DNA from 3 places in the Ferdinandcohnia sp. GQ5 genome. Region 2 is predicted to be linked to each of the others. Evidence: riboswitches for the same ligand, from Rfam matches in the RefSeq annotation. Region 2 holds a riboswitch; each other region holds the start of a gene.

The links. Region 2 has a riboswitch for thiamine pyrophosphate ahead of AC6CHV_RS00745 (3-oxoacyl-ACP reductase). Riboswitches for the same ligand answer to the same signal wherever they lie in the genome.
Positions count from the first base shown of each region.
Region 1: linked by a shared signal. The riboswitch ahead of thiT (energy-coupled thiamine transporter ThiT) and the one ahead of AC6CHV_RS00745 (3-oxoacyl-ACP reductase) in region 2 are both predicted to bind thiamine pyrophosphate.
Region 3: linked by a shared signal. The riboswitch ahead of thiC (phosphomethylpyrimidine synthase ThiC) and the one ahead of AC6CHV_RS00745 (3-oxoacyl-ACP reductase) in region 2 are both predicted to bind thiamine pyrophosphate.

Region 1 covers NZ_JCAXEW010000014.1:145,415-155,395, reverse strand. Annotated here, with positions in the region: gene AC6CHV_RS17470 (YkvI family membrane protein) at 1-940, shown strand, start outside; gene AC6CHV_RS17465 (DUF951 domain-containing protein) at 1,001-1,198, shown strand; gene AC6CHV_RS17460 (molybdopterin-dependent oxidoreductase) at 1,328-3,328, shown strand; gene ychF (redox-regulated ATPase YchF) at 3,443-4,543, shown strand; gene rpsF (30S ribosomal protein S6) at 4,888-5,175, shown strand; gene ssb (single-stranded DNA-binding protein) at 5,229-5,795, shown strand; gene rpsR (30S ribosomal protein S18) at 5,842-6,081, shown strand; gene thiT (energy-coupled thiamine transporter ThiT) at 6,144-6,725, opposite strand; TPP riboswitch at 6,799-6,900, opposite strand; gene AC6CHV_RS17430 (YybS family protein) at 7,189-8,118, shown strand; gene AC6CHV_RS17425 (DHH family phosphoesterase) at 8,146-9,981, shown strand, end outside.
Region 2 covers NZ_JCAXEW010000001.1:159,438-169,418, forward strand. Annotated here, with positions in the region: gene AC6CHV_RS00730 (GNAT family N-acetyltransferase) at 1-501, opposite strand, end outside; gene AC6CHV_RS00735 (Na+/H+ antiporter NhaC family protein) at 602-2,017, shown strand; gene thiW (energy coupling factor transporter S component ThiW) at 2,903-3,406, opposite strand; gene AC6CHV_RS00745 (3-oxoacyl-ACP reductase) at 3,428-4,189, opposite strand; TPP riboswitch at 4,281-4,387, opposite strand; gene AC6CHV_RS00750 (hypothetical protein) at 4,523-4,921, shown strand; gene AC6CHV_RS00755 (DNA alkylation repair protein) at 4,942-5,604, opposite strand; gene AC6CHV_RS00760 (hypothetical protein) at 5,730-5,861, opposite strand; gene AC6CHV_RS00765 (SRPBCC family protein) at 6,187-6,624, opposite strand; gene AC6CHV_RS00770 (MerR family transcriptional regulator) at 6,621-6,965, opposite strand; gene AC6CHV_RS00775 (alpha/beta fold hydrolase) at 7,126-8,178, shown strand; gene AC6CHV_RS00780 (hypothetical protein) at 8,307-8,450, shown strand; gene AC6CHV_RS00785 (RlpA-like double-psi beta-barrel domain-containing protein) at 8,495-8,941, opposite strand; gene AC6CHV_RS00790 (RrF2 family transcriptional regulator) at 9,075-9,530, opposite strand; gene hmpA (NO-inducible flavohemoprotein) at 9,705-9,981, shown strand, end outside.
Region 3 covers NZ_JCAXEW010000002.1:233,911-243,891, forward strand. Annotated here, with positions in the region: gene AC6CHV_RS03150 (phospholipase D-like domain-containing protein) at 1-1,416, shown strand, start outside; gene AC6CHV_RS03155 (CBO0543 family protein) at 1,648-2,229, shown strand; gene AC6CHV_RS03160 (YetF domain-containing protein) at 2,253-2,936, shown strand; gene thiC (phosphomethylpyrimidine synthase ThiC) at 3,401-5,185, opposite strand; TPP riboswitch at 5,326-5,440, opposite strand; gene AC6CHV_RS03170 (endospore germination permease) at 5,891-6,988, opposite strand; gene AC6CHV_RS03175 (Ger(x)C family spore germination protein) at 6,985-8,163, opposite strand; gene AC6CHV_RS03180 (spore germination protein) at 8,184-9,725, opposite strand; partial or broken gene AC6CHV_RS03185 (hypothetical protein) at 9,844-9,981, opposite strand, start outside.

The sequences.
Region 1 (9,981 bases), on a different contig from region 2:
TTGGCAGTTTTATGGAGAGCAAAGTGCCTTAGCGATAATCTTTTTTACATTCATTTTTATTATTTGTTGTTATATTATTATGAAGATCAGTTATGAAAAAAAAGCCGAGCACTTTGTTCCTGTATTAAAAGAACTAGTGGGAGAAAAGGTTTCACATGTGTATGATGTGATTACGATTTTATACTTATTTTCTACAACGGTTGTGATGTTAGCGGGTGGAGGAGCTACATTAGAGTTATTTACGATTCCTTTTTGGTGGGGAATTCTGATTTTTGGTTTCCTGTTGGTCCTAGTCTTTTTGTGGAATATCAATGGCTTGATCTCAATAAATATGGCGATTATACCTGCCTTAATAATCTTTTTAACAACGGTTTTGTTTATTTTTTTGTCAGCTAATGGAAAGGAATTTTCCTTTATTTTGCATGAGCAAGGAAATTGGCCGTCCGCATTTACATTTACAGCATTAAACATATTACCGCTTGTTGCTGTACTTGGTGCAATTGGTAAAGAAATGAAGTCAAAAGGGGAAGCATGGGTTGCGAGTATTGGAAGTGGTCTATTTTTAGGATTTATCACCTTTGTTTACAATGAGGCACTTATTGAAGTGGCTCAAGAAATCATGCTTTATGAGATTCCATTATTTATCATCATGAAAAATTTCCCGTATGTAGCAGTATTTATCATGTCCATTCTATTATTTGGAGCAATATTTACAACTGCAGCGTCGGGATTACTAGGATTATCCACACGTTTTAAAGACTATTTAAAAATGCCTTTGTGGATGATTTCCATTCTATTGATTTTACTGATGGTACCCTTTACGACTTTTGGCTTTTCTACGCTCGTTTCAATTTTATACCCATTATATGGTATTGCAAATTTATACTTATTGGCCGTCATTTTGTTATATCCAATTGTAAATCGCTACAATTTAAAATGATTTCCTGTTACAATACAACATATAAAGATTCTTCATATAAAAGAATAAAGGGTGGGTGTCGTGGTAGACAAAGACTATGGATTACATGATATTGTAGAAATGAAGAAACCTCATCCATGTGGAACAAATAAATGGAAGATTATTCGATTAGGGATGGATATTCGAATCAAATGTGAAGGCTGCGAACATAGTGTACTCATTCCTCGAAAAGAGTTTGGCCGAAAACTAAAAAAGATTCTTGTGAAGCATGAGGATTAAGCCTCGTGCTTTATTTTTTCGGGTTTTCTTTTAAGCGGAAATAATTTCTATAGAATGTTAGTTGCTGTGATTTATAATAGAGGATACGAAGTTTTGGTAGGTTTGCTACATGTGTAGGGAGTGAGGAGAATGGCTACATTTAAATCTGCATGTCCTTTAAATTGTTGGGACAGTTGTGGTTTTGTTGTTGAAGTGGAAAACGGTAAAGTTGTAAAAATAGATGGAGATAAAGATCATCCAATTACAAAGGGCAAAATTTGCGGCAGAGGACGTATGCTGGAAACACGAACGAACTCTGATGATCGCATTCTTTATCCATTGAAAAAGGTAGATGGAGAGTTTCAAAGAATTACATGGGAACAAGCATTAACAGAAATCTCAGAGAAGCTTTTAATAGTAGAGCAAAAATATGGTTCTACGGCTGTTCTGCACAGTCATGACTATGCAAACGGTGGCCTTTTAACTAAAATACCAGATCGTTTTTTTAATTGTTATGGTGGTGCCACTGATCTAATCGGTAGCATTTGCTGGGGATCAGGTATTGAAGCACAAAATTGGGATTTTGGAAATTCAGCAAGTCATGCACCTGATGATATATACAATAGTAAAAATGTAATCATTTGGGGAAGAAATGTGGCACGCACGAATATGCATCTCTTTGGTTATTTACAAGAGGTAAAAAAGAAGGGCACTAACATAATTGTTATTGATCCCATATACAATGGAACGGCAAAGATAGCTAATTCCTATATCTCAATTACTCCAGGTATGGATGGTTTGTTAGCGATTGGTATTATGAAGGAATTAATTCGTTTAGACTTACAGGATAAAGAGTTTATTGAAAAGTATACTTTGGGATTCAGTGATTTATTGGCTACTATTGAATCAATTTCAATGAAAGAAATTGAGGAAGTAACAAATGTTCCACGTGAAACAATTACAAGTTTAGCTCACATATATAGTAATGGGCCAACGGCAACCTATATGGGGTTAGGGATGCAGCGGTACGCAAATGGTGGAAATACCATTCGTCTAATTGATGCATTAGTAGCAGTCAGTGGTAATGTAGGCATCCCAGGTGGTGGAGCTAATTTTGGAAATACGCAAGTTGGCCAAAGTTTTGATAGTGTGGCTTTAACTCTACCAGAAAGAAAGAAACATTCGAGATCTTTCGTTATGAGCGAGCAAGCGGAAAGGATTCTAACTGCTTCAGAACCACCAATAAAAATGATTATGGTATCAAGTGGAAACCCATTAACTCAGGTTCCAAATACAAATAGGGTACTAGAAGCCTTCCAATCAGTAGATACATTAGTTGTATTAGAGCAGTTTATGACTGATACGGCGAGGTTAGCCGATTATGTACTTCCTTCAGCTACTGTGTTTGAGGAAGAGGATATTTATTATTCATCCATGTACCATCATTTTGTTAATTATGGGCCTAAATTAGTCGAAGCTCGTGGAGAGGCAAAGTCTGATGTTTGGATTTGGTCTGAATTAGCTAAAAGGTTAGGGTTTGGTGAAGATTTTAATTATACAAGAAAAGAATTTATAAAAATGGGAGTAGGTTCTTTACAAGAGAAGGGTATATCCTTTGAGGAAATCAAGGAAAAAAGTCACGTACCATTGCCTGTACAGCTTGTACCCTGGAATGATTTTCATTTTTCAACTCCATCTGGAAAATTTGAATTCACATCATCATTAGGAGAGATGAAAGGGTATGATGGACGTATAAAAATATCATATCCAAGAGAATCGACATTTTCTAATCAAGAGTTAGGTGAAAAATACCCATACTCACTATTAACGATTCATCCTTTACGTTCAAACCATTCACAAAATTATCATTTGATTGAAGGATTACAAACAATAAAAGTTGAGGTTTCTAAGGATATTGCTGAACAGAAAAATCTTGAACCGAATGATAAGGTAAGGGTATTTAATGACCGTGGTGAAATTACAGGGAAAGTGCAAATATTAAAAGAGTCATCTCCAAAGATTATTTGTATTGATGAAGGACAATGGCATATCTTTGGTGGTAGTGTCAATAATCTCACATCACATGAAGTTTCTGATAACGGGCTTGGCAGTACATTATATGATTGCCTTGTTGGAATTGAAAAACTTTAGAATGGTGGATTTATACAAAAGCCGTTTCTAGCTGAAACGGCTTGTATTTTTTATAAGGAAAACCTATAATTGTTGAAGGCTAGTATGTTTCGGATAAGAGGAGTGGAAAAATCAATGGCGTTAACAGCAGGTATCGTTGGTCTTCCTAACGTTGGAAAATCAACTCTTTTTAATGCAATTACACAAGCAGGTGCGGAATCAGCGAACTATCCGTTCTGTACAATTGACCCAAATGTGGGGATTGTTGAGGTTCCAGATGAGCGTTTAAATAAATTAACTGAATTAGTACAACCTAAAAAAACTGTACCAACAACCTTTGAATTTACTGATATTGCAGGGATTGTAAAAGGTGCCAGCAAAGGGGAAGGTCTTGGTAATAAGTTTTTATCACATATTCGCCAAGTAGATGCGATTTGTCATGTGGTACGCTGTTTTGCAGATGATAATATCACTCACGTAGCAGGTAAGGTAGATCCAATTGCTGATATTGAAACAATTAATTTAGAATTGATTTTAGCAGACCTTGAGTCAGTAGATAAGCGAATTGACCGTGTTGGAAAGCTTGCTAAGCAAAAGGACAAGGATGCAGTTGCTGAGCATGAGGTTCTTGTACAGTTAAAAGAAGCATTTGAAAATGAGCAACCAGCTCGTGCAGTTGAATTTACTGAAGAGCAAATGAAATATGTAAAGGGAATGCACTTACTAACAAGTAAACCAGTTTTATACGTTGCGAACGTTGGCGAAGATGATGTAGCAGATCCTTCTTCAAATGAATATGTTCAATTAGTACGTGAGTTTGCTCAAAAGGACAATGCGGAAGTTATTGTTGTTTGTGCAAAAATCGAGTCAGAAATTGTGGAGCTTGAAGGGGAAGAAAAGGAAATGTTCCTTGAAGAGCTAGGAATAGAAGAATCTGGTCTTGATCAATTGATTCGAGCTGCGTATCACTTATTAGGACTTGCTACGTATTTTACTGCAGGTGTACAAGAGGTAAGAGCGTGGACATTTAGAAAAGGAATGAAGGCTCCACAATGTGCTGGTATCATTCACTCTGATTTTGAGAGAGGATTTATCCGCGCTGAGACGGTATCGTATGAAGATCTTCTTGCAGGTGGTTCTATGAATGCTGCTCGTGAGGCAGGGAAGGTTCGCCTTGAAGGTAAAGAGTATGTTGTACAAGATGGGGATGTCATTCATTTCCGATTTAATGTATAAGGTGTTTAACGAGGAACTAGCCACAGGACGATGATATACACGTTTTGTGGCTGTTTTGTTAAGGTAACAGGTGATTATTAGCTCAATCGTGAGAAACTTTTGAGTTCCTCACGCCTTTCAGCTTTGGCTGAAAGGTGACAAAAATAAATAAAAGGGGCAGAGTAAGCTAACTTACTCAAGCCCTTTTTATTTATTTTTTCAATTGAGCTAATAATCCGTTGTTGAAACAGTTCTTGCCTACGATTTTTTTATGTGCTATAATATTTTTCTGTGAGTAATTGAAATAATTGCTCCTTGCCCTTTTTAGGTAAAAGGGCCGTTAGTCCAAAAGGAGGTGTAACGTGATGAGAAAATACGAAGTTATGTATATCATCCGTCCAAACATTGATGATGAAGCGAAAAAGGCTTTAGTTGAGCGTTTTAATGGCGTTTTAACTGACAATGGTGCGGAGATTACAAACGTAAAAGAATGGGGTAAGCGCCGTTTAGCATATGAAATCAATGATTTCCGCGATGGTTACTACATGATTCTTAACGTAATGTCAAACGCTGAAGCAGTAAACGAATTCGATCGTTTAGCGAAGATCAACGAAGACATTATCCGTCATATCGTTGTTAAAGAAGAAGCATAAGAATTTATTAGAGTATAGGCTCTGTTTGAATATCCTGTTAGGAGATGGTTCTGATGATGAATCGCGTAGTTCTTGTAGGGAGACTTACAAAAGACCCTGAATTACGATATACACCAAGTGGAGTTGCGGTAGCAACCTTCACGCTCGCAGTGAATCGAGCATTTACGAATCAGTCAGGTGAACGTGAAGCTGACTTCATTAATTGCGTTGTATGGCGCCGACCAGCTGAGAATGTTGCAAACTTCTTGAAGAAGGGCAGCTTAGCAGGCGTTGATGGTCGTCTTCAAACAAGAAATTATGAAGGCCAGGATGGCAAACGCGTATATGTTACTGAGGTTGTAGCAGAAAGTGTTCAATTCCTTGAACCAAGAAATGCAAATGACCAACAGCGTAGCGGTGGAGGTAACTTTGGCGGTGGCTATGGCGGTAATCAAGGCAGCTATGGTGGCAATCAAGGTGGTTTTGGCGGTAACCAAGGTAACCAAGGCCAAGGCGGCTATTCTCCATTTGGACAGAATCAGAACCCAAATCAAAACCAAGGACCTACAAGAGTAGACCAAGATCCATTTGCAAATGATGGACAACCTATCGATATTTCAGATGATGATCTTCCATTCTAACTTGTAAGTCAATCATATAATCAACACTTAAAAGGAGGGAAAATCAATGGCAGGCGGACGTAAAGGTGGACGTGCAAAGCGTCGTAAAGTGTGTTACTTCACAGCTAATGGAATTACACACATCGACTATAAAGAAGTAGATTTACTTAAAAAATTCGTTTCTGAACGTGGTAAAATTTTACCTCGTCGTGTAACAGGTACAAGCGCAAAATACCAACGTAAATTAACAGTTGCTATTAAACGTGCTCGTCAAATGGCATTATTACCATATGTATCTGGTGAATAATAAAGAAAAGCGATGATCGCCTAATGCGGTCATCGCTTTTTTGTTGTTTATTTAGAGAACGATTAGAATCGTTTCTGTACTTCCTGTTTAAGTACGAAGAAACGGGGTGAAGAAAGAATCAATAAGGTCATGATAATGGAACAGAAGATGAATGCACCTAAAAAAGTGATACCGTTAGCTGTAAGAGAAAACCATACTGCTTCAAAGCCTTTGAGTTGTTCAGCGAAGAATACAAAACCTGATACGAAATGCCAAAAGTAGCGAGCAAGGCTTCCAATGAAAATGGCACTAATGATTAAAGCTAATGATTTACCTTTGTTACCAGTTCGTAAGCTTTCTTGAACGCCGTTTCTAAATAAACCAGCAAACCCAATGAAAGAAAAAGCTAAGAAATAATCGATGGCTCCTTGAACTGGATGGATAATCCAGGGATCAAAGATCACTTGCAGAAGTCCCCATAAAAAACCGGAAAGGAAACCAATTTTAAGTCCCCATCTAAGTGCGACAATGAATATAGGGATCATCGCGAATGATATAGAGATGGAAGGACCAATTTTTATTGATGGCACAAACATATCTAGTGCTAGCGCTAATACGGCAAAAATCGCCGCTTCAATCATGGACTGCAACCTAGTATTTCTCATAAAAAAACCCCCTTGAAGTGTGTAATGAACAAAACGCACCCCAAAGGAGAACAACTTTAATAAAAGGATAAGTTCTCATAAATCTCCACATTCCTACGCTAGCATTAACTAACAGGTTCGAAGGGTCTGAACGTTTAACGTTCACTCTCAGCAAATTGCTCCCCTTGTGGTTACGTTTATTAATTAATTACTATCATAATAGAAATTAGGGAAAAGTAAAACAAAAAGTTTCGTCACAGTGGAACTTCAACTAAAGACTGCCGTGTTCTATGTCAAAGCCGAAGTCAACAAATCCAATGGAAGTACAAAAGTTGAAGACTTCCTAGTAAATCTTTAAAATAGAAAGTGGTTATAAAACATGCACTTTTTTTGATGTCAAGTTCCATACGCCATTGGCTTGAGGGGTCCAAGCGCCAGGCACTTTTCTTCAGAAGGTGTGTTGCAAATAAGTTGAGGTGAAAAGGTGAAAAATACAAAATTATTAACAGAAGGTGCCATGCTTTTAGCAGTATACAGTGTACTGTTACTTGTCAGTCTATATCTCCCGCTACTTGGAACGGTACTTTCATTCCTTTTGCCCATTCCATTTATTCTGTTTACAGTGAAGTATAAAGTAAAGCAGTCATTGTTATTTTTACTTATCGCTTTTTTCCTCTCAGGACTATTAGGTTCTGTAATGGGGATTATACTTACGATAATGTTTGGTGTTACAGGGATTTTATTGGGTGAAATGATCAACAGAGGAAGAAGTGGAATCGAACTTTTCTTAGGCGCATGTTTGTCCTACTTGTTTTCCATTGTGCTGATGTTTGTCACGGTTAACCTTGTTTTACAAGTGAATGTTACTGAAGTGCTTAAAGAAAGTACACAAGAATCTTTTGCCATGGCTGAGAGTATAATGAGGGCAACAGGGGGAGAAATGAATACAGAAGCCATTAAACAGCTAGAAGAGTCAGTAGAAATGATGCAATACATGATTCCAAGTATGTTTGTTTTTCTTGCGATGTTTTTGGCTTTTATAACAGTTGTGGCCATTAAACCTATTCTGGTAAGGCTTCGGGTAAAAATAAATCCTTTCCCGCCATTTCGTGAGATTAATTTTCCAAAGAGTGTCTTATGGTATTACTTATTGATTTTACTTTTGAGCTTTGTTGAGATGGAAAAGGGTACATTTGGATATACTGCCTTTTTAAATTTCTTTTTTATTATGCAGTTGCTAATGGTCATTCAAGGCTTGTCATTTATTTATTATTACTGTTATCAAAAAAGAATTCCAAAGGTCGTACCGATTGTTCTAACGATCTTAACACCAATTCTCCTTTATATTATTCGAATCTTAGGTATAATTGACTTAGGATTCCAACTGCGAAATCGAATTAGTAAAAAGAAGTAAAACAAAGCTTTAGGAGCTGAAAATTACATGCCAGACTTTTACAAAAGAAAGTTGTTTCGCTATCCCTTATATGCATTACTTGTTATCACAAGTATTTTTAGTGCAATTCTCGTTTATTTTCAGTGGGTGATTGGGTTAGCAAGTTTTCTGCTCCTTGGATTAATTACGTACTATTTGTACAAAGCAAATTCACTTCTAAAAAAAGAAATGGAGCATTATATCTCAACCCTATCCTATCGCTTAAAGAAGGTTGGCGAAGAAGCGTTAATGGAAATGCCGATTGGGATTTTGCTATATAATGATGAGTTTCAAGTTGAATGGGCCAATGCTTACTTATCAAATTGCCTTGACGCAGATACGTTAGTGGGGAGATCACTATATGATGTTGAGGAATTAATTGTTCCTTTAATTCAGCAAGAGGTCGAGAGTGAGACAATTACATTAAATGAGCAGAAGTTTAAGGTAATCATTAAGAGGGAAGAACGATTACTTTATTTCTTTGATGTCACTGAACAAATGGAAATTGTGCAATTGTATGAAGCTGAGCGTACAGTGCTAGGGATCATCTTTTTAGACAACTATGATGAAGTTACTCAAGGAATGGATGACCAACGGAAGAGTTCTTTAAATAGTCAGGTTACGTCAATCCTTAATGAATGGGCCAATGAACATGGTGTGTTTTTAAAGCGAACCTCATCTGAGCGTTTCATTGCGGTGTTAAATGAAGAAATATTATCCAATCTTGAAAAAACAAAGTTTACGATTCTGGATGATGTTAGGGAAAATACAGCAAGGGATAGCGTAGCACTAACTCTAAGTATAGGAATCGGAATTGGAGTCCCAACCCTTCCTGAGCTAGGAGTTTCAGCACAATCCAGCTTGGACCTTGCACTGGGACGTGGTGGTGACCAAGTTGCGATTAAGCTTCCAAACGGTAAGGTTAAGTTCTATGGGGGCAAAACAAATCCAATGGAAAAACGCACTAGAGTCCGCGCACGCGTTATTTCACATGCTCTAAAGGAAATTGTCTCGGATAGCGATAAAGTCATCATCATGGGCCATAAATACCCTGATATGGATGCTGTAGGTGCTTCCATTGGGATATTGAAAGTAGCACAAATGAATCATAAAGAAGGATATATTGTATTAAATCCGAATGAAATTGATTCAGGTGTTGGGCGTTTACTTGAAGAAGTAAAGGAAAATACGGAATTATGGTCATACTTTATTACGCCAGAGCAGGCACTTGAAATTGCTTCAAACGACACACTGCTTGTTGTAGTAGATACCCATAAACCATCACTTGTAATTGAGGAAAAGCTGGTATCAAAAATTGATAAAGTGGTTGTTATTGACCATCATCGCCGTGGAGAGGAATTTATTCAATCACCATTACTCGTCTATATGGAACCATATGCATCATCGACAGCCGAGTTGGTGACGGAACTTCTTGAATATCAACCTAAGAAGAAAAAAATTAATATGCTTGAGGCGACAGCTTTACTAGCTGGGATCATTGTTGATACAAAGAGTTTTACGCTTCGCACGGGTTCAAGAACATTTGATGCAGCATCCTATCTTCGTGCACAAGGAGCAGATACCATTCTTGTTCAGAAATTCCTTAAAGAAAATATGGACCATTTTAAAAAGCGATCGAGATTAATTGAGTCAGCATTTATTTATAAAAGAGGAATTGCGATTGCAAAAGGAAAACAAAATGAGACCTATGACCAAGTGATGATTGCACAAGCCGCTGATACATTACTGACAATGAATGATGTTGTTGCCTCGTTCGTTATTTCTGTCCGACATGACTTAAGAGTGGGAATCAGTGCACGTTCATTGGGTGACGTCAATGTGCAG
Region 2 (9,981 bases):
ATGATCAAAATTTTTACCCCAGTAATCTTTTAAAATAACATCCGGCTTACCAAATTTGTTCTTCCAATATTTTTGTGCATTTTTGTATCCACTATCTAAACAAAACTCTTCTATTTTTCTATCCCTTAAAATTGTAAATATTGATTGCAATAACCTAGTACCGATGCCTTGTTTTTGATAGTTCGGATGGACGAAAACAGTTCCAACTTCAACTAAATCACAATAGGCATGATGCTTTTTGCAGATTAATTTACTTACAGGACCATACTCGATGGTTCCAACAGTTGTGTTTTCATAGGTGGCAAGTAGAAAATATCGGTTCTTGCCTGCACTTGTAAAATCAGATTGTAAATAACTCTTTTTTGTTTCGATTTCCTCGACTATATCCTTTGTTAAATGAGCTATCCCTTCTTTACTAAATGTGTCCATAATGACATCCTTGAAAAAACGGTGAAGTTCATCCTTGTCTTCAATTTTTGGCCTTCTGATATCTACATCCATTACCTACTACCTCCCTAAGTATTCCTGTGTACTGAAATACTCCCCTCCCAAATTGGTCATACTAACCAAATGAACATTTTCGATATTGGAGGATTATGGTTTGGAACATTCATGGATCTCACTTATTCCTTTTTTAATTGTAATTGGAATGGCGATTTGGTTAAAGGATATTTTACCGGGACTAGTTCTAGGATTATTGATTGGGGCAATCCTTGTTACATCTGATGTATTAGGTGGAACCCAGCAATCAATTACATATATTGTGACGACTCTATCTGATCCAACTAATATCAAAATCGTAAGCTTTTTATATGTTTTTGGTGGTTTAGTTGGGATGATGAATATTGCTGGGGGTATCAAAGGATTTACGGAATGGATTGGTGAGAAAATTAAGACTGAACGTGGCCTGCTAGGATTAATATGGCTCACTCTCCCTTTTACCTTTATGATGCCAATGTTTCGGATCATGATGATTGGACCTATCATAAAACAACTCATAAAAAAAATGAACCTATCAAAACAAAAGGTCGGCATGACATTAGATATTTCAACCGAATCGGTTATTGTTCTATTACCGGTTGCGACTGCGTTTGTTGGATTTATGGTTTCACTTGTCGAAGGTGGCATTAAAGGTCTTGATTTAGGGATGTCTGCCTACCAAGTATTTTTATTAAGTATTTTGTTTAATTTTTATGCGATTGTGATGCTCCTTATTGGAATCATTCAAACATTTTGGCCATCTAAAAAAAGTGATAAATCCCACCAGCATGCAGATGATGAAGAACATGATCATGAATTTCACCGAATTGGAATTAAGAAAGAACTTTCTCTGGTAAAGGCACAACCTTGGCATTTAATTGTCCCAGTGTTTTTACTTCTAGGATTGTCTCTCTATCTGCTATGGGAAAACGGTAGATCACTTGGTGCTCAATCGGTCTTTGAGGCTTTTTCAATGGCCGATGCAACCTTTGTCATGCTGCTTGCTGTATTTATCACACTAATTTTCACTTTTGTGTTTTATGTAATCCGAAAGCAGAAATTACATGAAATTATGTATCATTTTTACGATGGTGGAAACCAAATGATGCAGGCGATTACCCTTCTCATTCTTATATGGGCTCTTACCTTATCGGCTGAGGAACTAGGATTTTCTGAATTTATTAGTTCCACTTTAGGCTCATTTTTACCAGGGTTTTTAACACCTGCGACGATTTTTCTAATTGGGTCAGTTGTTGGGTACTTTATTGGTTCCTCTTGGGGAACATGGGGGTTATTTATGCCGCTTGGAATTGCTTTGGCCCTTTCGACGGGTGCCTCCATCCCGCTAACCGTCGGAGCTGTTTTTGCGAGCGGAGCATTTGGAGCTTTGACTTCACCACTTGGTGACACAACGATAACCACGGCCTCAATACTAGATTTAGAACTAGTGGATTATGCACAATATAAATTAAAGGTTTCAGCAATAGGAGGAGTAATTGCCATTGTGTTATATATCATTGGTGGTTTGGTGATTTAAAAGAGACTAAAGAAGTAGTTCGGATATTGTGGTGCGGAAACATTCGTATTCGAAATCATTTTTACCTTTTTTTGGATATTACGTATGACTTTATATTGCTAAATTATATAAAAGCATACGCATTTCAATTTTACGTATGCTTTTATCGCTTTTTCGCTTAAAAACAATACACAAATGGATATTTCTTACATTTTTAATCATAATTGAAATCAATTCTACCTTTTTTTGGAATTTACGCATGACTTTATATTGCTAAACTATCTAAAAGCATACGCATTTAATTTTACGTATGCTTTTATCGCTTTTTCGCTTAAAAAATGATACACAAATGGATATTTATTACAGTCTTAATCTTAATTGAGATCGAATCTACCTTATTTTGGAATTTACGTATGACTTTATATTGCTAAATTATATAAAAGCATACGCATTTCAATTTTACGTATGCTTTTATCACTTTTTCGCTTAAAAAATGATACACAAATGGATATTTATTACAGTCTTAATCTTAATTGAGATCGACTCTACCTTATTTTGGAATTTACGCATGACTTCATATTGCTAAACTATCTAAAAGCATACGCATCTCAATTTTACGTATGCTTTTATCGCTTTTTCCCTTAAAAAAGATACACAAATAGATATTTATTACAGTTTTTGTTTTTTTAGAAATCATTTCTACCTTATTATGTATTTTCAAATGACTTTATACTACCAAACTAAATAAAAGTTTACGCATTTCTTTACTGTGTTGAATATACAATGGAAAGTGAATTTGTAGTTTTAATTAGAAACCAATTCTGTGCATTTATATAAGTAGTAACATCCCTTTTAATGTTAAAAAGCTAGAAGACTGCATAATCACCTCTAGCTTTTTTTTACGTATTAGTAGTTTCGTTCTAGATATTTATTGAACGCGGGGTTTTTTAATACGATTCCAACAATGATAAATCCAAAAATAGATCCCACAATGGAGCTGAAAATAAACGATGGTATGAAGCCAAAAATGGCTGCATCCTGTCCAAGAATAAGCGTGGCAATTGGATAACAAGCAATTGCCCCTAAGATCCCTGTTCCAATAATTTCACCTGTCATTGCCATTGACGCTTTCTTAGTTTTTGTATAAAGGATTGCTGCTAAAAAAGCTCCTATCATACTTCCTGGAAAGGCAAATAAAGAGCCAGTCCCAAGCATGTTTCGAAGTAAAGATACAGAAAAAGCTTGAAGCACGGCGTATGCTGGACCTAAGATAACCGCCGACAAGACATTAATAAAATGCTGCATAGGAAATACTTTTGTGAAACCTATTGGAATTGCAAATAAATGACTTGTAACTGTTCCGATAGCGACAAGCATTGCTGTGAGTGTCATTTTTAGTGTTTTACTCAAGATGAATCCCCCATTACCGATTTAATTCATTACCAAACCGCCGTCAACAATAAGGTTTTGACCCGTTACCCCTTTACTCCAAGGTGATGCAAAGAAAAGAACTGCGTTTGCTACATCTTCCGGTGTTGTTACTTTTTGTAGTGGCGTAGATTCCTTTATCAATTGGAAAACCTCTTCAGACGTTGCCGAACTTGCATCCGTTGTTTGAAGTAATCCCCCAGAAATCATATTTACGTTTATTCCATATGGACCAAGGTCTTTTGCCATGTTCCGAGTGAATCCTAAAAGAGCTGCTTTGCTAGTGTTGTAATCATGGTAAGCAACAACAGGATTTTGAAAGAGATTCGTGCCAATTGTTACAATACGTCCAAAGCCAAGCTCTTTCATGTCTGGAAGTGCTGCTTGTGTTGTATGTAAAGCTCCTTTTATTGCTCCTTCGAGCTGTGCGTGAAAATCCTCCCAAGAAATAGTTTCGGCGTTCTTTCTTGCGACTGGGTCAAAACGAAAATTGATTAAGGCATTATTTACAACGGTTGTTATAGGTTGATCAAAATATTTTTTCGCTTCAACAAATAGATTCTGTACTTGTTCACGATTTCTCACATCAGCTTGAATGGAGATCGCATTTTCACCGATTTCTTCTTGTAGAGAACGAGCTTTTGCTTCACTATGAAAATAGTTGATTACTACCTTTGCCCCTTCATTCGATAAAGCTTTTACGATTTCCTTTCCTAATCCTCGTGCACCACCGGTAACGAGAATAACCTGATTTTGTAGTTTCATTCTAGTAGCCTCCTCAAATAGAAAATAAGAAAAACGCAAAAAAACCAGTTCCACATAAATGGACCTGGTTTAAGGTATCAAGAAAAAATGGACATTTTCCACTCTACTTTCCTCCGCCGGTATAATCCGGATCAGGTCCAAAGGGTTAAAAAACGCACGCTTTTCTCTCAGCCCAATCGGGCACCCCTAGTAGTTACGAATATTCTTTCTATAAGGATAGTATGTACTTGCAAAAATGTAAAGGTATTTGATGAATTCAAGATTCTAAGATTCATTATATGGTATAATATGGATAACAGTCTGAATATTCAATTTATAGAAAGGAGTGCTGGGATGTTATTTTATTTAATGATCGCTCTATTTGCAGTAGGAATTGGAGCGATTGGTTGCGGTATTTTTATGTTTTTTGTAAAAATGGAAAAGAAAAAGGCGTTTATTATAAGTTTAATAGGATTATTCATTATTATAGTGACCATGGGTTCTGGTAATCTTCGCCCCTCCTATGAGAAAGAAACCTCCATAATCGTTCAGGAAGTTTCCGTATCGGCCAAAAAAAATGGTGATGGAAAATACAGTTGTAATGTAAGTGATCCATACAGCGTGTATCAGTTTTATAGCGAAGATAAAAAAGAGGTCGAGGATTTTTGCGCTCAATTTAGCAAAGGTGAAACATATGAAATCACATTCCAGTTTAAATCTGGTAAATATACCATTTTAGGAGTAATTAAGTAAAGGCCGGGAGATTCCTGGCCTTAAATATATTTACTACCTTCTCTAACACTTAGCTTTTGCAATGGTGTTTCATTTATAAATTGACGGACTGAATCTGGGTTTGTCTTTGAGTATTCGCGCAAAGCCCAGCCAATTGCTTTTTGGATGAAAAATTCTTTACTTGTTGCATTGGCTTTTATGTATTTGTACAGGATGTTTTCATTTGTTTCTTCCTTATATTTTAACTGGAAAAGAATTGATGAACGTGTAAGCCATAAATGCTCACCAAATGCCCAGCCTTCAATTGTTTCCTCTATCATACTAGGTGTTACTTTAGCAATATTTCCAACTATATGTGGTGAAAGAACATCGACAGTATCCCACCAAGATTTTGTAGTAATGAGCTCTTCGATAAAAGTTAAATGGCTACTATTGACTTTTTTTATAGATCTAACTAAATAATCCTGTGCAGCATATTGGTATTCCCGTTCATCCTTTTTCCACAACTGTGTAACAAGTTCAAGATTTAAATCCTTTTTTAATATTCCTGTTTCATTATAAAAATTACGTGTTAATTGTCTCCTTAAAGGTGTTTTTATTCCGAGAAACGGAAAATGGTTTTTCATATATTTTTGCATCGGTAACGCATTAGCGGGATTACTATGTTCTTCGAATAATGTAACGAGATGGTTTAAATCCTCCATTGTATTGCTCCTTTAAAAGATTTGGTATCCTCATTGTACTCGATGCTCCTATTCTTACAAAATAAAAAATACTATCTTTTCTATGTAAGTATACGTACGAAAAGATAGTATTTTAAATTCGTTACTTATTGCATTTTAATAGGTGTTACGACTGCAAATAGGTTTTCTGTTGGATTGTTGAGGTTGACTTCAATTACTTTATACCCTTCACTATCCTTGTAATCATTTGTAACTGGTGTTTTAATCTCGTTGCTCATTTTCCGTACTTCCCTTCTAACATTTTTCTCACACAATAAGTAGTATATGATGAGGTAACGAAAATGTGCTTTCTTTTAAAAAAAATTTTACTTTTATATTTTGGCTGTTTCGCAAACTTTGTTGTTTTTATATCGTTGACTTCCGCTTCAGGTGGACGCTTTCCGCGGGCGTGGCTTGAGCCTCCTCGTCGATACCGCTCATGCGGGGTCTCAAGTCTCACGCTTTTCCCGCAGGAGTCGCCACCTTACGCTCCAATCAAATTGGTTTGCAATTTATTAACAAAAAGCAACAATCTTTTAGAAAAGAGCCTATATTTTTAATGCTTCATTTCGTACGCGCTCCATAAAATTCCCTTACAACATCATTGTTTGCATTTTTACTGCTTAGTTTTAGCATGGCCCGTCCGACAAAATTAACTCCTATGTTTTGTCCTTCATATATGAATTTAGTGTGGGACTCGTCAATTTTTAGTAGGGTGAAAGTCGTAGTAATTTCAAATGCTTTCCCGAGTACAAAGCTTGTTTGCTTTAGCTTTTTGTTTTCGGTATTATCATATTGTGTCGTTTCAACAATATAGGTTTCTACACGTTTTCCCTCCCGATATTTTTGTTGATGCTTTGCCCCAACCTCTTCTTCTGTTTTTTCAATCAAGGTATGCTCTTCTACTTTCGGCATTATTTTCTTTATATGTTCGTCCGAAAATAGCATCCAAACCTTTTCAATATTCGCCTCAATGATCGTTTCTTCTTTCCATTCAATCATTTGTTTTCCTCCTTCCCAGATGCGAGAAATTCATCAATCTCTTCCTTTTGTTGTTGTAGTTCTGCAATTTGATGCTCAATTTTAGTTCTCTTTTGAATGAGTAATTTATCTAGGTTTGCGAAAGACTCATCCTCCATGACTGATACCATTTCTTGAATTGAAAAGCCAAGCTTTCTTAGTTTTACTAGTAGTACTGCAAGAAAAAAGCTACCATCATCATAGTAGCGGTATTTGTTTTTTGGATCAATGTAAGCTGGTTCTAGAAGTTTGACTTCCGCATAGTAACGCAAAGTTTCCTTGCTTAATCCGGTCAGTTCCGCAAATTCCTTTATTTTGTACATCCTCGCCCTCCCTTTTTATCTTAAAGTGTGTGGTGCACCCCTTAGTCAATATAAAAGTCAATTTTATTTAAAAGTTTGTCCATCTAGCAGTTCTTAATAACGTATTTTACCTATATATATTGTATTAATAGATTCCATTAAATGAAAGGTGGTTGCTACATTGATTGAAAATTCATTTTATACACAAGAATTCCACGGACCCTATGAGCTTTTTCATTTAGGAGATTTCAAACTAGAGGAAGGTGGCGTGATTCCAAATTGTCAGCTTGCCTATGCTACGTTCGGAGAGCTTAATGAAGCAAAAGATAATGCTATTGTCATTCCTACTTGGTTTTCTGGTACAAATAAAGCCTATGAACCATATATTGGCGAAGGACGAGCATTGGATTCGTCTAAATACTTTATTGTGATCATCAACCAAATTGGAAATGGTCTTTCAAGCTCACCTCATAACAGTCCTGCTCCCATAAGTATGTCGAATTTCCCGGATGTTAGAATTGGTGATGATGTACGAGCTCAGCATCAATTCCTTACTGAAAAGTATGGTATCAATGAAATTGCGTTAGTTGTTGGCGGGTCTATGGGAGCACAACAAACATACGAATGGGCAGTTAGATTTCCCGACATGGTTAAACGTGCAGCTCCGATTGCGGGTACTGCCAAGAATACGACTCATGATTTCATCTTTACTGACACATTAATCGAAGCGATTACTTCAGATCCAGGCTGGAATCATGGAAACTATCAGTCTTGTACAGAAGTGGTTGACGGATTAAACAGGCATGCTAAAATATGGGCTGTTATGGGACTTAGTACGGAATTTTACAAACAGGAAAAATGGCGCCTATTTGGTGTCGATTCTGTCGCAGAATTCGTAAACGACTTTTTACAGCCTCTTTTTGCAGCGATGGATCCAAACGCGCTATTAACAATGGCATGGAAATGGCAACGCGGGGATGTTAGCCGAATGACAAATGGTAATCTAGAAGAAGCGCTTGGAAGAATTAAAGCAAAAACATTTGTTATGCCAATTGATGAAGATATGTTCTTCCCTCCGCGTGATTGTGAAGCAGAACAAAAATTGATTCCTAACAGTGAACTTCGTGTGATTAACAGCATTTGCGGTCATTTTGGATTATTCGGCGCAGATGGTCCAGCTTATTTTGAACAAATAGATAAACACCTTAAAGAACTTTTAGCGACTCCTGTATAAACGACTTTATTTATATTAAAGGATCTCGCCATCTACCTGCTAGATGGCTTTTTTGTTTTATTTTATGTGTAAAATGAACTAGAAAGAGCCATATTAGTATCATACTAACTGGGAAAGGATGGTATTACATGAAGAAGGATGAACATCTGAAGAATCAGGTACTTTATATCACGAACCCCGCTTATGATGCTTTGCATTCGGAAAATCTGCTTGAGGATCATGATGAAGAAATTGATCGTGAACAGTTGTCCCTATTGAATAGAGAATTATAAAATAAAAAAGGAGGACAATTTAGACATTGTTCTCCTTTTGTCATTTAATCAATGGGTGTAATTTCTACATTTAGTACCCCAACACTTGGCGCTGCACCTAGTGCTTCAAACGCTTTACGGTGAAGATTGATTCGGTTTGCTGGGAATTTCTTCACTTCATCAACAACTGTTACAATGATATCTTGATTCGGAACAAACGAAACGTTTCGGATTCGTAAACGTTGGCCGCATTTAAAAGGGCTATTTTCCCCTACGGCTGCAGTCATGTTGTTATCATAGGACCAGCCAATTTCACACTTTGTTGGCGTACCTCCCCATGTCCAAGTGGCCTTACCTAAGATAGTATCAGGATTGCGGTTCCAATCCCAGCCATAGTAAGGTGATGGGTATTGTGGTACGTATTGGTTGTAATAATACTCATCATACATATTCCGTGGTTCTAAGTATCCATGACAATAAGGGCAGTAAAAACCAGACGTTTGTCTTATCATCTCACTTCTTCTCCTTCGAAACCAGTATTTTACTAATTACTTCGTCTACTTAAATGTATGTAAAACGACTAGTATTGGTTCCTATTAGAGTAATACTTAGGTTATACCGTTCGAAGTGTTTAATAAGTTCAGCTTAGTTTCCTTCTTCGTTGTTTTGTAGGCGAAATAAATCAAGCAAATCATTCTTATTGGTAACTAGGTCATCTAATGTATATCCATATAGCACGTTAATGAATGCCTGTAATGCTTCGTATAGAGCCCGTTTTAGTTTACAAGATGGTGAAATTGCGCAATAGCCTCCACCTTCTTTAAAACATTCAACGACGTTAAAGTCCTCTTCGGTATTAGAAACTACTTCTCCGATATTAATCTCCTTTGGATGCTTTGCTAGCTTAAAGCCCCCATTACGTCCTCTAATGGTTATGATATATTCCAGTTTTCCTAGATGATGAATGATCTTCATTAAATGATTTTTTGATATATTATAAGCTTCTGCAATTTCCTGTATTGTGGTCAATTCTTCGTCTTTTTTCATTGCCAGATACATTAATACACGTAATGAATAATCGGTATAATTTGTTAGTTTCATTATAAAAAACCCCTTATATTGGTGAGTTCACTATTAGTATAGCATGAAAGTCCTATTTCTACTGTAAATGTGACAACTTTTCAAAAGATGTATTCAAAGGGTATCTTTTATTATCACTGTCATTATATTATAAACATGTATTCAAAATATTGGTTTAGGAAAGGACGTTATATCATGCTTAGCCAAAAAACAATTGAAATCGTGAAAAGCACAGTTCCAGTACTAGAAAAATATGGTAAAGATATTACTTCTCATTTTTACAAGCGTATGTTCACTAATAACCCTGAATTATTAAATATTTTCAACCATGCAAATCAAAGACAAGGCCGTCAACAAACTGCATTAGCAAATGCAGTATACGCAGCAGCTGCAAACATTGATAATTTAGCGGCGATTATTCCGGCTGTAAAACAAATTGGTCAAAAACACCGTGCATTAGGAATACAACCAG
Region 3 (9,981 bases), on a different contig from region 2:
ATCGTCCTTGTTTTGCCTGTCATTGGTTTCATATTATACCTTGGCGCATCAAATCCCAAGCTTATTCATCGTAAAAGATTAATCTCTACTCAAAGTGAGTCTGATAAATTACCTGATACATATACTGATACAGCATCGATAATCGCCGATGCTTTACGACCTTTCACTGTGCATGGGCTTCGAGTCGGTAAAGTGCGAGTACTAAACAATGGAATAGCAAAATATGAACAACTTATCGAATCCCTACAAAAAGCTCAAAAAACCATTGACCTGGAATATTTCATTTATCGGAACGACCAAATTGGTAATCGCATCACAGAATTGCTGATTGAAAAAGCAGTAAATGGAGTGCGGGTTCGTTTTATTAGAGATGGTTGGGGGAGTAAAAAATTTCCGCATCAAAAAATTCTTCAGATGGTGGAAGCAGGGATAGAATGTCGGACAATATTTCCTTTAAGCTTTCCCTGGATTTTATCCAATTGGAATTATCGGGATCATTGTAAGATTGTCACGATTGACAGAAAAGAATCCTTTACTGGCGGTATGAACGTTGGGTATGAATATACAGGATTAAAGCCAGACGTAGGATTTTGGAGGGACACTCATTTGCAAATCATTGGGGAAACAACAAGTGATTTGCAGACTATCTTCGACGTTCATTGGAATATCGCTGTACCAGAACGGATAAAGTCTATAACAAAATCTGGTGGTACGAAAAAAGTCACTAATATCCCAAAATATAAATCAAAGGAAACCAATCCAACCGGTAGGATAGATCTTTCAAGATGGTCTGCCGAAATAGGATCTGAGTTATGGCCAATAGAAGGTAAAACAGACAATACCCACAAAATAACAGGCGAATTGCAAAAAGCTTACATCCATACGTTGGAAGGAAACCCTGGGATTCCTACACCAGTTATTCGTCAAGCTTACTTTATTTTTATTACACAAGCGACAAAAACCATTGATATTACAACGCCCTACTTTATACCAGAAACAGATATTATTATGGCATTAAAGACAGCTGTGGCGCGTGGTGTACTCGTAAGATTACTTGTTCCTCGCCATATTGATAAAAAAATCGTGGGCTTTGCAAGTCATACCTATTACGGGGAACTTCTAGAAGCTGGGGTCCAAATCTACCAGTACGATAAAGGAATGTTACATGCGAAACTGATAGTCATTGATGAGGAAATTGCAGAAGTAGGTGCAGCAAACTATGATATGAGAAGTTTTCGCCTAAATTATGAGGTATGTCAAGTCGTGTACAGTGCTGATGTGGCAAGGGAACTCACAGTGCAGTTCGAGAGGGATCTTACTGATTCTGTACCGTTAAGAATTCAAGATTTATTGCAACGATCCCTAACCGAGCGCATTGTTGAACATGGTTCTCGCCTGCTTTCTCCATTATTATAAGTTGATTTATCCTGTTTTTATTTTTCAATCTTGAATCTAGATTTAAAAAGTGTCATTGTATTTAAGATATTCATGATTCATTTGAAAAAAGTTAAAAACCCGTGTTAGAACTTCAATATGGGTTTTTTCTTATTCACGTTGGAAATCCATTACTAAAAAAAGGTCATACTAAAAATGGACCAAAGTGTTTGAATCCAAAATTATCTTGAATCATTTATTTTAAATATAGAGGTGATTCCAATAGATCATATATTTGGTGGAAATCTTAAGGAAATACGCTTATTAGAAGATAAGCTTTATCATTTAGAATTAAATGGTTGGCTAAAGAATGAGTTTTTAACTTGGGAATGGTGGATACTAGTCATTTTTTTAGTTGTGCCTTGGGTTATATGGGCTAAACTTGTTAAACGAGACATTATTTTAGAAATTCTTTTATTTGGTACCATAATTATTTTGACAACAACCTTATTAGATGTAGTTGGTGCACAATATAGTTTTTGGGATTACCCCATCGCATTCCTACCTATTATTCCTCGCGCCTTTCCTTTTGATTTTTCAATGGTACCTGTAGCTTACATGTTGTTATATCAATATTTTAGAACTTGGAAATCTTTTATTTTAGCCCAGATTATTATGGCTCTATCATATGCCTATCTATGTGAACCTTTTTGTGAGTGGATCAAACTTGTTAATTATTTAGAGTGGAGATACTTATATTCGTTTATATATTACATCATTGTTGGTATACTAACTCGAGCTTTAATAATAAAGCTAGCATCTTTATCTATACCTCAAGATCTTATAACGAAGTAAAATTTAAACTGGAGGAAAAAATTTTGGAGGAAGTTAGTATTGGTTTACTCACGCTCAAAACCATTGTTGGTTTTGTCACCTTATTTTTTATCATTATCATAACAGGTAGAACATCCATCTCTCAGTTAACTCCGTTTCACTTAGTTTTTGTATTAGTGCTTGGAGATTTTTTAGGAAATACCATTTATCAAAATAAAGTAGGGATTTTTCACTTTTTATATGCCATCGGATTGTGGACGCTTCTCATGTTAGGGATAGAGTTCTTGACTCTAAAAAATAAATCGATACGTTCTCTCTTATTTGGCGATCATAACATCATTATTCGGGATGGTGTAATGGATAGAAAATTACTTAAAAAGAACAAATTGGATGTAAATCAAGTATTAAGTATACTTCGACAAAATCAGGTTTTTTCTGTTCGCGAAGTCAAATACGGTATATTAGAAACTAATGGGCAAATAAGTATCTTATTACAATCAAAGTATCAAAGACCCGAAAAGAAAGATCTCAATCTTCCAGAAAGTTCAGTAGACCTCCCAACATCGTTAATTATAGATGGGGAAATCTTATGGGAAAATTTACATGAACTCGGATTTGATCAACAGTGGTTAGATAGCCAATTAACTATTAACGGATATAATAATGTAAAGCGAATACTTTACGCAGATTGGCGAGAGAGTGAAGGCATACATGTAAGTCCTAAATAATATTTGTTAGGATAGGAGCACATCAATTTCCTTGGTGAATATAAATTGAATTTTATAAGAGATGAATCAGTAAGGAACATAGGAAAATAGAGATCTACCAGTTATGAATCTACCCTTGGACAGTTTGAAGTTCGTCAGTCAAGTGTCCTCTCGGAGTTCTGATTAAAATTCATTGAGGAATTGTAGGTTCAGCATATCTCCTATCCTTAACTATAAGTTTAAGACTATTATACCTGATGGTAAAGATTCGCAAGGAGTTCAGTGGTAAAAGGAAGTAGTACATCAAAAGCTTGGGGTTAATATCCCCAAGCTTCTTTATTTTATGACATTTATTTCAAGTATTAGCCTTTGATATCTACATTGTTTAAACTCTTTTAAATGTTTCTCCAACAAGCAAGGAGATCCTTTAGTTGATTAATCTCTCATCTTTAGGAACTTCAACGTAAAACTCCTAACTACAAGAGTTATTGATATAATGTACCACCAGATTCCTTAAACTCTTCAGCTTTTTCCTTCATTCCTTTTTCTATTGCTTCTAATGTATCAAGCTTGTTTTCTTTCGCGTAATTACGAATATCTTGAGAAATCCTCATACTACAAAATTTTGGTCCACACATTGAGCAGAAATGGGCTGTTTTTGCACCTTCTGCAGGTAACGTTTCATCATGATATTCTAAAGCGCGTTCAGGATCCAATGATAAATTAAACTGATCTTTCCATCTGAATTCAAAACGGGCTTTTGATAAGGCATCATCTCTTTTGTGCGCGCCTGGATGCCCTTTCGCTAAATCAGCAGCATGGGCAGCTATTTTATAAGTTATAACACCTTCACGTACATCATCTCGGTTTGGTAAACCTAAGTGTTCTTTTGGTGTAACATAACATAGCATAGCCGTACCAAACCAACCAATCATGGCTGCGCCTATTGCAGAAGTAATATGATCATAGCCAGGGGCTATATCAGTTGTAAGTGGACCTAGAGTATAGAACGGAGCTTCCTTACAAACCTCAAGTTGTTTGTCCATGTTTTCTTTAATAAGGTGCATTGGTACGTGACCAGGACCTTCAACCATTACCTGTACATCATGCTCCCAAGCAATTTTTGTTAGTTCTCCAAGAGTTTCTAATTCCGCAAATTGCGCTTCATCATTAGCATCAGCAATTGAACCAGGACGTAGACCATCTCCTAAAGAGAATGCAACATCATAAGTTTTCATGATTTCACAGATTTCATCAAAATGAGTATATAAAAAGTTTTCTTTGTGGTGGTGAAGACACCATTGTGCCATAATAGATCCACCCCGGGATACAATACCTGTTAAACGTTTGGCTGTTAACGGGACATATCGCAAAAGAACACCAGCATGAATGGTGAAGTAATCCACGCCTTGCTCGGCTTGCTCAATCAAAGTATCACGGTAAACCTCCCAAGTAAGGTCTTCGGCAACACCATTTACCTTTTCAAGTGCTTGGTAGATAGGAACGGTTCCTACAGGAACAGCTGAATTGCGAATAATCCATTCCCTTGTTGTATGAATGTTTTTCCCTGTTGATAGGTCCATAATAGTATCAGCACCCCATCGTGTAGCCCATGTCATTTTTTCGACCTCTTCTTCGATGGAGGATGAAACAGCAGAATTCCCAATATTTGCATTGATTTTAACATGGAAATTACGTCCTATAATCATAGGCTCTGCCTCTAGATGATTGATATTAGAAGGGATTATTGCTCGACCTCTTGCAACTTCTTCACGCACAAATTCAGGTTTCATATTTTCCCTTAATGCGATAAATTCCATCTCAGGAGTGATGATGCCCTTCCTTGCATAATGAAGCTGTGTGACATTTCTACCTTTTTTGGCACGTAATGGTTTACGCTTTAAACCTGGGAACACATTATTTTTAGCACGTGGGTCATTCTCGTCCTTATATCCATTGTCTGTAGCCTTAACTTTTCTTCCTTCATATTCCTCAACATCTCCTCGTTCATGGATCCATGTGCTTCGAAGAGGAGGCAGACCTTTTGTAATATCAGCTGAATAATTAGCATCCGTATAAGGTCCGCTTGTATCATAGACACGAACTGGTTGATTTTCTTCTTCACCAAAGGCGCCCGTTGTAGGACTTAGTTTAATTTCACGCATTGGTACCTTGATATCAGGTCTTGAGCCTTCAACATAAACTTTTTTACTACCTGAAAAACTAGACATGATGGAAATGTTTTTTTCGTTTAAAGAAGTTGTTGACATAGAGTAAATCTCTCCCATTTTTTAAATTAAAGGACGAGCTCTAGACAATAAAAGCGGAATTAAAGAAATGAATTAAATAAAAAAAGCCGAATCCAAAAAGGATGGACCGGCTTTGTATGTAGAAGTTTATTCAATACATGAATTATTTTTTCTAACTTCCCCACGCTAGTATTATCTAGATCAGGTCCAAAGGGTCAAGAAACTTCAACGTGTTTCCCTCTCAGCCCAACTTATTGGACTCCCCTAGTTATTTCTATTCAATTTTGTATTAGTATACATGAGATTTAAGTAAAATAAAAGTAGCAATAAATAAATATAAAAATAAAAACCATTTGGTTTAGAGACGGACAGCAATAGGTTTGCTTAGGAAGAAAAAGAAGTATATAAGGTCATTTATCTTAGAAAAGACATCCCGAGATTTTTGTCCTATCCCAGAAAAGAAAATATAATACATAAAATACTAAATGCTGCGCATCATGCTCCCTAATTAGGGTTTATGCAACCATGGAATTTTATTTTAGTTACTTCAAATGAAAATAAAGAAAAGTTAATTTGGGCAGCTGATAAGGAAAGAAAAGCATTGACTATTCATTATGAGTAGAAAAAGAAAGCTACAAGAATCTCCTGGACGTAGATTTATAAGTAAGCGTAAAATAGGTCCCACCTGTTTAGCAGATGGGGCCAATTTTACACTTGCTTGTATTATTACTCATCAATTTGTTTTGAATTTTTACGAATAACTCCAATTCCCCAAAGGAGCAAGGGAATACCTATCATATTTATGGGGAGAACAAATGGAAGCCAATATTTTTCAAGATAAGAAACTGAAGCTGCATTATTATTAGGATAAATCAAAGAAAGTACTATTGAAGCTATTGCTACAAACCAAATAACCTTTCGCCAATCCTTTATATTTAGCCATTGTGCTATACCATAACTAGATACGAATAGGTAAATGGACAATTTTATAAATATACTGAAGATCCATATAACAGTCACAATTATTTCTAAATTTTGTATGAATTGCATAAGCGATATATATCTCGCCATCTCAAAAAATGGATACCATAGTCTTGAAGACAAATCTGCTCCAAATACCATTAGAATTTCTAGCGTTGAAATAGTCACTAAAATAGCTACAACTCCTACACCCCATACAGCCCATGTTACTCCTTTTTTCGGTTCTTCTGTAAAAGAGAGTAGCATCATTATTAAAACCGACTCACCATAAAACGATACAGGCGTTAAAGCTCCTTGTAAAATCGATTTTAGTCCTGAGTCAGTATAAACAGGTAGAATCTTATCCCATTCTATATTATTAAAATTAAGCAACAGAGTAATAATAACCATTACAAATATCAAAGGGCCCATGATTTCACTACACCGGCCAATGCCTTCAATCCCCCCTATGTAATTCACATAAATTACTAAAAGTAATAAAAGTACAATTAAAATAAACAACGGGGTTTTCGTAAATAAAGTCATTTGGATAATTTCAGATGATTGACGAAAAATAACTCCTATTACAGAAAGCCAATGGATAAAATATGGAATTACTATTATTCTCCCTAACCATTTCCCTAATATGCTTTGACTAAACTGAATGAATGTTTGGTTAGGATAGAGAAGACTTAGTTTTCCAGCAGCAAAGGTGATTCCTATTCCTGCTAACCCAGCAAGAACAAATGAAATCCAAGCGTCCTGCTTTGCTTCTTCAATAGCAGGTGATTGTGTTAATAACAAAACCATTCCAATTTCTAGAGATGCAATCATCCAAAATATTTGATACTTGGAAATCTTCATTTCTGGATCTCACTTTCTTTCAAATGTAATGGAGAACCAGTTACCCCAGTTCGATCAATACGTATATCCACTTTAACTGTAATACCTGCATCTGAGAATCTCTTACTCCAATCCTTTTTCCATATTTTCCATTTTTGAGGGTATTTCTTATGAACAGATTGTCCAAAACCCAAAATATCTGTTTTATATTCTTTTTGAACTTTTGTGATGGTACTGATCATATGATCTTGCAAATTCTTATTGAATGAACGTTCTATGATTTGAAGATTCTTCGGCTGCTTTAGGTCTAATACTGTATTATTTTCACGAACAACCCCTGTTCCGGAAAGCGTTATAAGAAATTCCACTCGATCATTTTGTATATTGGGTTGAATCTTACTTTTAAAATTCATACCCAGTATACCTACATTTCCTTTTTCCCCTAATAAATTTGTGGTGAAATTATGAGTATTTAACTTGTTAATTAACCACAATCTATCAACTGCCTCGCGATAGGACAAAAATCCAACTAACTCAAGATCCTGATTAAAAATAGCTCTTCCACCAAGCTGGAAGGTCTCAGTATCCTTTTCTTTCTCCTTTTTAGAACTAATAATTTCAAGAATCGGTACTGTCGGACTAATTCCCTCTGAACTCGCACCTTCCAAAAAATCCTTAAACGTAGTGCTTTCTGGTCCCGCTGTACTTTGGAACATTTTCATTGCAGCAGTAGAAGGCATATTTTCCATCTTGTACTGGACCTCCAGAAAATCCAATGCATCCCCGTTTTTTAAAACAAAAAAGTTTGTTCGTATGGGAAGTTCAGGTTCTCGACTGTATACATCAAGGATGTTCGATACCCCATTTCTGGCTAAGCGTTCCCCAATGATAATGACCTTCTGATGACTTAGAAAAACTTTCCTTGAGAGCTTTCTTTGCAAATTCTGAGTTACATCCAAAAGACTTTTCCCTGTCGCTGTTTCAACTATGTATCCTTTGCCTTGACCACTACTTTTCTCACCAACTTCCCCAGGAACCACAATCTGAGCACTGCCAATATAATCTCCATCTTCATTTTGGTCGAATCCCCACCCCAATATGATTGCCTGATCGTTTATTTCTCTTTCATCCCAGCATCCAGTAGTTAAAAACATACAAACTAGTATAATAAGAATTATTTTTAATCTTTTGATCATCTCATCATTCGTTCCTTCCTTCAGGTTTTCGTCCGTCGCCCTTCAGGAATACGGGTTTTATCTTGACCAGCTACCATTATAGGTCTGCGATGCATGCTCCATCTAGGTGCTCGTACTAAAACATCTTTTAGATATTTTGGATTTTGCGGGGCAATCGGACTTAAATAGGGAACCCCAAAGGATCGAAGATGAACGAGATGAATTAGGATGGCAATCATTCCTAGAATGACCCCATAGAGACCAAACAGTCCTGCCAGGATAAGTATAGGAAAGCGAAGGAGCCTGTATGCAGTGCCGAAATTATAGCGCGGTACCGCGAATGATGCTATTCCTGTGGCTGCTACCACAATAACCATGGGAGCAGAGATAATACCAGCTTGCACAGCAGCTTCCCCTATAACAAGCGCTCCTACAATACTAACAGCTGAACCAATTGACTTAGGAAGCCGTATCCCAGCTTCACGTAAAGCTTCGAACATTAGCTCCATCATAATAGCTTCAAATAACACTGGAAATGGGACATCCTCTCGTGCAGATGCTATACTTATTAACAAATTCGTTGGAATTAACTGTGGGTGAAAAGTTATTACTGCAACATAAATAGAGGGTAGCAGCAATGAAATATTGAATAAAATATAGCGAATCCAGCGAATAAAGGTTACATAAATAAACCTTTCATAGTAGTCTTCAGCGGCCTGCAACCCCGACCAAAAGGTCATGGGAACAATCAGAACAAATGGAGTATTGTCCACCAATATGGATACTTTCCCTTCCAGTAAACTGCCGCAAACGATATCGGGGCGCTCGGTGTTTTGAACTTGCGGAAATGGAGAAAAAGGAAAATCCTCAACAAACTCTTCAATAAAACCAGTCTCGATTACTCCATCAATTTCAATTGACTCTAGTCTCACAGAATCACTTGCAATTTTTTCAATATATACAATTGCTACATCCGTTTTTGAAAGTTTGCCAATTGTAAATGACTCTATTTTCAATCTAGGGCTTCTAATTCGTCTTCGGATTAAGCTCGTATTTACACGTAATGTTTCTGTAAACCCGTCTCTTGGACCACGTATGACGGATTCGGAGGAAGGCTCTTCAATAGACCGTTTTTCGAAACCTTTTAAATCCGCAAGTAAAGCAATTGTTTCTCCCTCGATTAAAATAGCGACATTTGCCGTTAATATCCCATCAATTAATTCATTTACATTCTTGGTTGATTTTATTTGAGCAACCTGGCGAAGCCGATTTTCAACAAATTCTTCAAATATAAATACTTCACATTTTTTGTCAGATGACCTAACAGGATTTAACATCATCTCATCGAGAGGTTTTGTGTCACATAAACCATCAATATAAACAAAAAGGATTTTTGTTTTATCGTTTATAGGTACAACACGAAACACAACATCAGAACATTGATGAAAAATATCTCGCAAAAAACCTTCATTAGCTGAAAGGTCTGAACTTATTAGTTTACCTGGTTCTTCATTAGAAAAGGAATCCATCTTTTCTGAAAACTTATCTTCTTTTCTTTTTCTTAAGTTTTGAAGGAATTTCATGACCAGTCATCTCCTCCTGTGGTATAGTTTTGCAGAAAAGAGATGAATTATACTGGTTTGATTTTGTTCAGTTAAAATATGGTTGAAGTTCATATTTCTCCATTAAAAGCTTTATTTTTTACTTATGGTAAACAGCAAATAACCCCCACCTGTATGTCAGATGGGGATTTAGTGTATATAACTGGTTAAAAGTAATACAAGAAACTGGAAAATTTGTTGACCAAGGTAATAATTGATCTAAGGCATTTTCGTCTGT